DNA from 2 places in the Mesorhizobium sp. WSM4841 genome. Region 1 is predicted to be linked to the other one. Evidence: predicted binding sites of a transcription regulator. Region 1 holds the regulator's gene; the other holds the start of a gene.
What was found. The regulator HrcA, encoded in region 1, represses chaperone genes, less so after heat shock. The targets are predictions, from matches to a motif close to GTTAGCACTCNCNNNNNGNGAGTGCTAAC.
Positions count from the first base shown of each region.

Region 2: a site for HrcA is predicted at 2,136-2,164, ahead of AC0L14_RS20940 (co-chaperone GroES). Genes of this name have one in related genera too.

Region 1 covers NZ_JBVVQC010000023.1:30,498-35,370, forward strand. Annotated here, with positions in the region: gene cysK (cysteine synthase A) at 1-147, opposite strand, end outside; gene AC0L14_RS23560 (LysE family translocator) at 334-951, opposite strand; gene AC0L14_RS23565 (hypothetical protein) at 1,158-1,355, opposite strand; gene hrcA (heat-inducible transcriptional repressor HrcA) at 1,492-2,607, opposite strand; gene rph (ribonuclease PH) at 2,742-3,458, shown strand; gene AC0L14_RS23580 (VOC family protein) at 3,495-3,890, shown strand; gene rdgB (RdgB/HAM1 family non-canonical purine NTP pyrophosphatase) at 3,890-4,552, shown strand; gene hemW (radical SAM family heme chaperone HemW) at 4,549-4,873, shown strand, end outside.
Region 2 covers NZ_JBVVQC010000018.1:51,860-56,732, forward strand. Annotated here, with positions in the region: gene groL (chaperonin GroEL) at 1-1,606, opposite strand, end outside; gene AC0L14_RS20940 (co-chaperone GroES) at 1,665-1,979, opposite strand; gene AC0L14_RS20945 (hypothetical protein) at 2,333-2,665, shown strand; gene AC0L14_RS20950 (usg protein) at 2,689-2,958, shown strand; gene AC0L14_RS20955 (DUF982 domain-containing protein) at 3,057-3,314, opposite strand; gene AC0L14_RS20960 (hypothetical protein) at 3,485-3,703, opposite strand; gene AC0L14_RS20965 (Hsp20 family protein) at 3,936-4,400, shown strand; gene AC0L14_RS20970 (Hsp20/alpha crystallin family protein) at 4,459-4,873, shown strand, end outside.

The DNA of each region.
Region 1 (4,873 bases):
GAGCTTGGCCAGCAGATTGGCAACGACGCCCTTTTCATTGGCGAACTTGTCGAGCCGCACCAGCGGCGTGTCGCCGATCGTCTCGGTGATCGAATTGTAGATGCGGCCGCGGCCGGGCACATGCGCGGTGGTGGCGGGCTTGTTCATTGGTTTCGCTCCCAAGAGTTAGGCGGGCAAGAGTCAGACGGGCAAGAGTCAGGCAGCTAATTCTCGACCAGGCAGGATAAAGCCTTCGGCCGCGCAAGATAGTCTGCCGTTTGAAAATATCCGAGTGGGTCGCATGCTGAAAACACACTCGCCCCGGAAAAGCATTCCAGCCGAGGCCAAAGTGACCTATTGCCGGGCGGCGATCGCAGCCGCCGCGCCGGCCATGAAACCGGCGGCGGTGCGGTTCAGCGCCCTCAGCGCGCGCGGCGACTTCAGGAACCCGCGCGCTTTGGCCGCCAGCACCAGATAGGGCACCAGCACCACCAGGAGCACGACGAGCGTGAGCGCCACGAGGATGCCGTAGTCGGCGAGTGTGATGGTCTTCAGATCAACGATGGTCGGCGTGATGGCGAGATAGAAGATCATGGTCTTCGGATTGCCGAGCGTGACGGCGAGGCCCGCAATAAAGCTGGACACCAACCCGCCCCTGCCCTTCTTCGCCTCCACCGTTTCGGACGTGATGCCGCTCGTCCAGAAGCGCCAGCCAAGGAAGGCGAGATAGGCGACGCCCAGCCATTTGATCGCCAGGAAGGCCATGCCGAAGGTCTGCGCGACGAGAGCGAGGCCGAGCACCACGGCGGTGAGATAGGCGAGATCGCCGAGCATTAGTCCGAAGGACATGGCGAGCGCCGAGCGAAAGCCGGACCCGAGCGCACGCGCAATAAGCGCGGTCAGCCCCGGGCCAGGGATGGCGGCGGCGATACCGAGGGCCACGCTATAAGCGAGGAATCCGGTGAGGGTCATGGTTTCGGCCTTAGCGCATGACCCCGAAAATCGGAATCGACCTTTTAAGACTGACCTTGTCGCACAAAGGCGGGCAGGCGTGTACTCCCTGAGAGTCGGATTCGATTGCACCAGCGCCGCCGGCCAGGCGAACCCACCGATCAAGTTCCGCTTTGACTGGTCCAGCACACGGAGAGTTGAAGCAATCGACCGTTTGTCTTTCGGGCTCAGTTTCCGGCCGCGTAAAAATCATCATCCAGACGCTTTTCGAGCGCGACGAGATCGGCCGGCAACGGCAGGCCCATGGCGCGCATTTCCCTCAGCTTTTCGCGCAGCTGCTCCTGCACTTCATGCTGATCCTCAGGCTGGTTGATCATCTGCTCGAGCAACAGGCTGATCTGAGCCTTGAATGATTCCAGCGCCATTTTTTTCTCCTTGAGGTCCACCCAAAGCGCGTCGCGGTTGAGGGGTTCCTGCGACTCGCTTTGCTTTCTTGTTTTCATGCATGTCGTTATTCCAAAACCGCTGCTCAACCGAGGGCAGGCTTTTGGGCGACATGCATTACCGCAGCATGCGGGAAATAAGCTGCGCGGTATAGTCGACCATCGGCACGATGCGGGCGTAGTTCAGCCGGGTCGGGCCGATGACGCCGAGCGCGCCGATGACGCGGGCGTCCTTGTCGCGATAGGGCGCCACGACCAGCGACGAGCCGGACAGCGAAAACAGCTTGTTTTCCGAGCCGATGAAGATGCGCACACCGGAGCCTTCCTCGGCAAGGTCGAGAAGCTGGATCAGCCCGTCCTGCGTCTCCAGATCCTCAAACAAATGCCGCAGGAGCTCGATGTCGGCCTGCGCGGTGACATTTTCCAGCAGGTTGGCGCGGCCGCGCACGATGAGACGCGCCGGCAGGCCGCTCTCGGCGCCTGCCCAGACCGCAAGGCCCTTCTCGACCAGATCCTGAGACAGCGTGTCGAGGGCGGCCTTGGTCTCTTCCTTGATGCGGGCGATCTCGATCCGCGCCTCGGCCAGCGTGCGGCCACGGATATGGGCATTGAGGAAGTTTGACGCTTCATGCAATTGCGAGACGGTGATGCCGGCGGGCAGGTCGACGACGCGATTTTCGACGTCGCCGTTCTGCGACACCAGCACGGCCAGCGCCTTGTTCGGCTCGAGCTGGATGAACTCGATGTGCTTTAGCGGCACCTCGTTCTTGGCGGCAAGCACGAGGCCGGCGCCGCGCGACATCCCGGACAGCATCTGGCTGGCTTCGGTGAGCAGATGTTCCAGCGTCGCGCCCGAGCCGGAGGCGCGTACCTGCGCCTCGATGGTGCGGCGCTCCTCGTCGGAGAGGTCGCCAAGCTCCATAAAAGCATCGACGAAGAAGCGCAGGCCGGCCTGGGTCGGCAATCGGCCGGCCGAGATATGCGGCGCATAAATCAGGCCGAGATGCTCGAGATCGCTCATCACGTTGCGGATGGTGGCGGGCGACAGCGACGACGGCAGGATACGCGACAGGCTGCGTGAGCCGACCGGCTCGCCGTCCTTCAGATAAGAATCGACAATGCGCCGAAAGATGTCGCGCGAGCGCATGTCGAGCGACTGGAGTGCGGGCGATTGAAGCGCGGGCGACTGGAGCACTGCCGCCGACTGGGAACCGGGATCGACTGCCTTGGTCATTCGAGCCAAATACCTCCGGCCCAAAGATATAGACTTCGGCCACACCCGCGCAACCGGCCATTTTCCTTTGCGCCCTGCGCCCCATGCGGCTACAAGCCGGCCACGATTCCGAAAAAGATAGGAAAAAAGCCTGAATGCGCCCTTCTAAACGCCAATTCGACGAAATGCGCGCCATCTCCTTCGAGCGCGGCGTCTCCAAGCACGCGGAAGGTTCGTGCCTGGTGAAGTTCGGCGACACCCATGTGCTGTGCACGGCCAGCCTCGAGGAAAAAGTGCCGGGCTGGATGCGCAATTCCGGAAAGGGCTGGGTGACGGCGGAATACGGCATGCTGCCGCGCTCGACCGGCGAGCGCATGCGCCGCGAAGCTTCGGCCGGCAAGCAAGGCGGCCGCACACTCGAAATCCAGCGGCTGATCGGCCGTTCGCTGCGCGCCGTGGTCGATCTGCAGGCGCTCGGCGAGCAGCAGATCACCGTCGACTGCGACGTGATCCAGGCCGATGGCGGCACGCGCACCGCGTCGATCACCGGCGGCTGGGTGGCGCTCCATGACTGCCTGCGCTGGATGGAAGCCCGGCAGATGGCCAGCGTCGCCAAGGTGCTGAAGGACCATGTCGCGGCTATCTCCTGCGGCATCCATGACGGCCAGCCGGTCATCGACCTCGATTATCTCGAAGACTCCTCGGCCGGCACCGACGCCAACTTCGTCATGACCGGCAAGGGCGGCATCGTCGAGATCCAAGGCACGGCCGAGGGCGAGCCTTTCTCGGAAGAGCAGTTCACGGCGCTGATGGAATTGGCCAAGAAGGGCATTGCGCGACTGGTCAGCCTGCAGCAGATGGCCGTGGCGTAGCCCTAAAAATGCCGAGCTTGTCCGCCCCCCTCTGCAATCCTGGAATCGGCACTATACGTCACAGACCTCGCTGCTGCGGAAACCTTCTACACCGGCGTGCTCGGGCTCGATCTGCTGGGCAAGGTCGACGGCAGGCATCTTTTCTTCCGTTGCGGGGACGGCGTGCTGCTCATCTTCAACGCCGAGGCGACCAAGGTGCCGCCGGCGCCCGATGCCAGACTGAAGGTGCCGCCGCACGGCACTGTCGGCGACGGCCATCTCTGCTTTGCGGCGAGTGCGGACGAGATCGTGCGCTGGAAGGCACATCTTGAGCAGAAGAAAATCGCCATCGAAAGCGAGTTCGAATGGCCGCAAGGCGGCCGCTCGATCTATATTCGCGACCCTTCCGGCAATTCGATCGAATTCGCCGAACCAAGAATCTGGGGCTTCTGATGCATTCGCTTGATGGGCACAGAATTGTCGTTGCTAGCCATAATGCCGGCAAATTGCGCGAATTCGCCGATCTGATGGCGCCATTCGGCATAGAAGCGAAGTCGGCCAAGGAATACGGCCTGCCGGAGCCGGACGAGACCGGCACCACCTTCGAGGAGAACGCCTATATCAAGGCTCTTGCCGCCGCCAAGGCGACAGGCCTGCCGGCATTATCGGACGACTCCGGCCTGTGTGTCGATGCGCTGGGCGGAGCGCCCGGCGTCTACACCGCCGATTGGGCCGAGGCGCCGGACGGTTCGCGCGATTTCGGCATGGCGATGCAGCGAGCGGAAGTGGCGTTGCAGGAAGTCGGCGCGGTCGCGCCTGCGCAGCGCAAGGGCCGCTTCGTCGCCGTCATCTGCCTGGCCTTTCCCGACGGCGCGGCCGAATATTTCCGAGGTGAGGTCGAGGGCACGCTGGTGTGGCCGCCGCGCGGCGAACTCGGCTTCGGCTACGACCCGGTGTTCGTGCCGGACGGTTTCGAAAAGACCTTCGGCGAGATGACCGCAGAGGAAAAACATGGCTGGAAGCCCGGCCAGCCGACGGCATTGTCGCATCGCGCCCGCGCCTTCCAGAAATTCGCGCAAGCCAGACTGGATTTGGCACGATCGGCTGTGAAATGACCATGCTGCTTGACCGCAGCCCCGGCTTCGGCGTCTACATCCACTGGCCGTTCTGCGCGGCCAAGTGCCCCTATTGCGACTTCAACAGCCATGTCCGCCACCAGCCGGTCGACCAGGAGCGTTTTGCGCGCGCCTTCGAGGCCGAGCTTGCGACGATGCGCCACCGCACCGGACCGCGCGAGGTGACCAGCATTTTTCTCGGCGGCGGCACACCGTCGCTGATGAAGCCGGAAACCGTGGCGACGGTGCTGGACGCGGTGGCGAAGAACTGGACGGTGCCCGCCGGCATCGAGGTGACGCTGGAAGCCAACCCCTCCTCGG
Region 2 (4,873 bases), on a different contig from region 1:
GCATCGCCGGCGTGGCACCTTCTTTCTTCGGCTTCTCGGCCACCATCGCCTCGGTGGTCACCAGCAGGCCGGCCACCGACGCCGCGTCCTGGAGAGCGGCGCGCACCACCTTGGCCGGGTCGATCACGCCCTGCCCGTAGAGGTCGCCGAACTCGTTGGTCTGGGCGTTCCAGCCATAGCCGAATTCGGTCTTCTCTCGCAGCTTGCCGACGATGATCGAACCCTCGGCGCCGGCATTCTCGGCGATCTGGCGCACCGGCTGTTCGATGGCCCGACGCACGATCTCGACGCCGGTCTTCTGGTCGGGATTGTCGACGGCGACATTGTCGAGCGCCTTCGCCGCCCTGAGCAGCGCCACGCCGCCGCCGGGCAGGATACCCTCCTCGACCGCCGCGCGGGTGGCGTGCATGGCATCGTCGACGCGGTCCTTGCGCTCCCTGACCTCGACCTCGGTCGAGCCACCGACGCGGATGACGGCGACGCCGCCGGCGAGCTTGGCCAGCCGCTCCTGCAGCTTCTCACGGTCGTAGTCGGAGGTGGTCTCCTCGATCTGCGCCTTGATCTGGCTGATGCGCGCCTGGATTTCATCCTTGCGGCCGGCACCGTCGACGATGGTGGTGTTCTCCTTCTCGATCAGCACCTTCTTGGCGCGGCCGAGCATCTCCAATGTGACGTTTTCGAGCTTGATGCCGAGATCCTCGCTGATTGCCGTGCCGCCGGTCAGGATGGCAATGTCTTCCAGCATGGCCTTGCGGCGGTCACCAAAACCCGGCGCCTTGACGGCGGCAACCTTCAGGCCACCGCGCAGCTTGTTGACGACCAGCGTCGCCAGCGCCTCGCCTTCGACATCCTCGGCGATGATCAGCAGCGGCTTGCTCGATTGCATTGCGGCTTCGAGCACGGGAAGCATGGCCTGCAGGTTGGACAGCTTCTTCTCGTGGATCAGCACATAGGGCTCTTCGAGCTCGACGCGCATCTTGTCCTGGTTGGTGATGAAATAGGGGCTGAGATAGCCGCGATCGAATTGCATGCCCTCGACCACTTCGAGCTCGGTCTCGGCGGTCTTGGCCTCCTCGACCGTGATGACGCCCTCATTGCCGACCTTTTCCATCGCTTCGGCGAGGAATCGGCCGATCTCGGCATCCCCATTGGCCGAGATGGCGCCGACCTGGGCGATCTCGTCGTTCCGGGTCACCTTGCGGGCATTGGCCTTGAGTTCAGCGACGATGGCGTCGACCGCCTTGTCGATGCCGCGCTTCAGGTCCATCGGATTCATGCCGGCGGCAACCGCCTTGGCGCCTTCCTGGACGATCGACTGAGCCAGAACGGTCGCGGTCGTTGTGCCGTCGCCGGCGACGTCGCTTGTCTTCGACGCCACCTCGCGCACCATCTGCGCGCCCATGTTCTCGAACTTGTCCTCAAGCTCGATTTCCTTGGCGACGGTAACGCCGTCCTTGGTAATGCGCGGGGCGCCGAATGACTTGTCGAGGATGACATTGCGGCCCTTGGGACCGAGTGTGACCTTCACTGCGTCGGCGAGGATATTGACGCCGCGCAACATCTTCTCGCGGGCTTCGGTATGGAATTTCACATCCTTGGCAGCCATTGGATAACTCCTTCAAATAGGCAGCTTTTCGTTGACTGATTGCTTGTCCAGGCCCCGCTCAGGCGGCCTTCTGCATCTTGTCGGTCGATTCGATCACGCCCAGCACGTCGCTTTCCTTCATGATGAGCAGGTCCTCGCCGTTGAGCTTGATCTCGGTGCCCGACCATTTGCCGAACAGGATACGGTCGCCGACCTTGACGTCGAGCGGCTGCAGCTGGCCGCTATCGTCACGCGCCCCAGGCCCGGCGGCGATTACCTCGCCTTCCTGCGGCTTTTCCTTGGCGGTGTCGGGAATGATGATGCCGCCCGCGGTCTTCTCGTCGACCTCGATGCGGCGGACCAGGATACGGTCATGCAGTGGACGGAACGCCATGTCGTTCTCCTCATAGGACAAACAGATTTTCTTGGACCTCCCTTCGCAGCCGACCGGTACAACGGCCGATGCGACGGTGCGCGACCCCTGCTCAGGCATCACGCGCATATCGAATTAGTCTGCCGATTCAGGCTTTCAAGAGGACGTCGAAAAAATTTTAGCACTCGCCGTGGTCGAGTGCCAACGCACCGTAATAGCGCACTGTAATTATGGCGCTATTCCAGGATTGAAACGACGGATGCGGCTTGAAACCGCGCCGCAACCCTCCAACGTCGTCGTCGACCGCGGCACCGCCTGCCGGCCGGCCGGAACCGATGAGGAAGCGGACGCGTTTTTGCACGCGGAGGATGGCGATGGAACGCGATGCCCCAACGATTTCGATTGCACCGGAAGATCCCGCTCTCGGCCGGCTGCTCGATCCGGCGCGGCATTTCGATCGTCCACAGGACGTGCTGGCCGACGCGACGCTGGACGTCGGTGAAAAGCGCGCGATCCTGTCGTCATGGGCCTCCGATGCCTGCGCGGTCGAATCCATGCCGGCGCTGCGCAAGCCGCCCGGCGCCAAAGCTCCAATCGCCTTTGAAGAGATCATGGACGCTCTGCAGGCACTCGATGGCGCAGGTCCATCTCAAGGCGCCGGCGCCAGCCGAAGCCGCCACGGCGGGCCCCACCGCGTCGGCGCCTGATTTACGACAGAAAGGAGACGTGCATGGTCAGCAACGAGTTCCAGCTCCAGATGCAGGGTTTTGGCCTGACGACGGCGGAGATCCATTATCGTCTTCCCGACTATCGGGACCTGCTGCAGCTCTTCATCTGGCAGGAGTACGACATCGCTCCGGATTTCCCGACTCTGAAGCATTTCCTCGAATTTTGGGAACGTGAGATCGAAGGCCCGCTGCATTCCGTGCGTGTCGCCCATCACCGTCTGATCCAGCCCTCCGAATGGCGGGCGGTGGACGGTGTTATTACGCTGCAGTGAGACAGGGAGGGGCGGCGCTTTTCATGAAAGGCGCCGCCTCTGCAGCATAGCGCGTCCGCCCCTGCTTCAGGTTCATTGGCGTTCAGGTGGATTGATATTCAGGTGGATTTACGCCCCGTGACAAGCAGTCCGGCCGTGCGAACCGCCTTGACGAAGGCAGTGCGAGCCTCGCGGGCGGTGCGCCAGCCGTCGAGCGCGTCGCGGCAGGCGCGATAGGCTGCGCGCCAGTTCCGGCCGCGCGCCCGGTCCGGCCACTGCTGCATGCATTCGATGGCTTCCCAACTGCTTGCGACCTTGCGCTCTCCGACGGATTGGAGCTTGAGCGTGATCGGCTCGGAAAATGGGACGTCGTTCATCACTTCCTCCTTCTTTCTGTTTTTTAGAGCAAGTACATCCTCGATTAAGCAGGAGGCAGCCCGATCGGCGCCGATGGACGAGATGGTTCGTCTGCCTGCGCGCTTCAAGACCCTCCCCGTCTCCAGCCCTGCTTGCCCCAGACCTCTGCCCCTGCCGACGTAACGGCCGGCTATATGTCGTCGTCCGGCGGTTCGAGAAGCCCGATCAGCGTCGCCACCCTTGCCGACGGCAGAGGGCGGCCCTCATTCACCAGCGCCTCATCGGCACCGACCCAGGCAAAGGCCTCGCGCAACTCTTCGATCGTCGCGCCGGTCGAGGCGATGTCGGCGATGATGGCGTCGTCCACCGGGCCCAGCACCGAAATGATGTCGTCGCGTGTCATGGTCATGATATCCTCCATGCGGCGTGCCGGCGCGACCCTCAAATGACGGTTGAAACCGGCATTGCCAGTACAATCTGGCAACAAAAAAATCTGGCTGCGGGACAGAATCTGGGTCTTGATTTCGGCCTGACAATAACCAAATCCAAATTGCCGGTTGCCGAACGGGACCGGCAGAACCCAGGGAGCGCCAAGCTCTTTGGCGTCCCTCGTACTATGTTGCTCCATGGAGGATGTAGCTATGAGAACCGCATTCGACTTTTCCCCGCTCTATCGGTCGAGCATCGGTTTCGACCGTATCTTCACCCTGCTGGAAAACGCGCCTCAGGCAGTCGAAACCTGGCCGCCTTATGACATCGAGCGAAGCGACGAGAACACCTATCGTGTGAGGATCGCCGTCGCCGGCTTTTCCGAGAACGATCTCGACATTAGCCACGAGCCGAACCTTCTAATCGTCTCGGGCGAGCGCAAGGAACAGGACGAGGTGGAATATCTCCATCGCGGCCTTCCGGTGCGACCGTTCACACGGCGCTTCGAGCTTGCCGATCACATGACGGTCACCGGCGCCTCGCTCAACAACGGCCTGCTGACGATCGACCTCGTGCGCGAAGTGCCCGAGGAGATGAAGCCGCGTCGCATCGCGATCGCCAAGGACGACGACGCGCGGAAGGCCGGGCAGGTCGAGAAGCCGAAGCAGGCCGCCTGAGCGAAGGCGATCTCTGGCGTTCGCCTTTGGCGCAACCAGTCCAGAAAGGAGAACAGCAATGGCTATTCGTGATCTCATACCCTGGGGCCGGGAGAACAGTCCGGTTCCCAGCTTCTATCGTGACGAGGAGCGCGACCCGTTCATGGCGTTGCATCGCGAGATGAACCGCCTGATCGACGACGCGTTCCGCGGCTTCGAAACGCGCATGCCTTCGCTCAGCGGATTTTCGTCGGCGCGCGGCAGCTGGCCGAGCGTCGAAATCGCCGACGGCGAGAAGGAGATCCGCGTGACCGCGGAAATTCCTGGCATGGACGAAAAGGACGTCGAGGTGATGCTCGATGACGGTGTGCTGACGCTGCGCGGCGAGAAGCGCTCCGAGACCGAGGACAAGGACAGGCAGTTCTCCGAGCGGTTCTACGGCCGCTTCGAGCGCCGCATCCCGCTCGGCTACGAGGTCGAGGAGGACAAGGTGA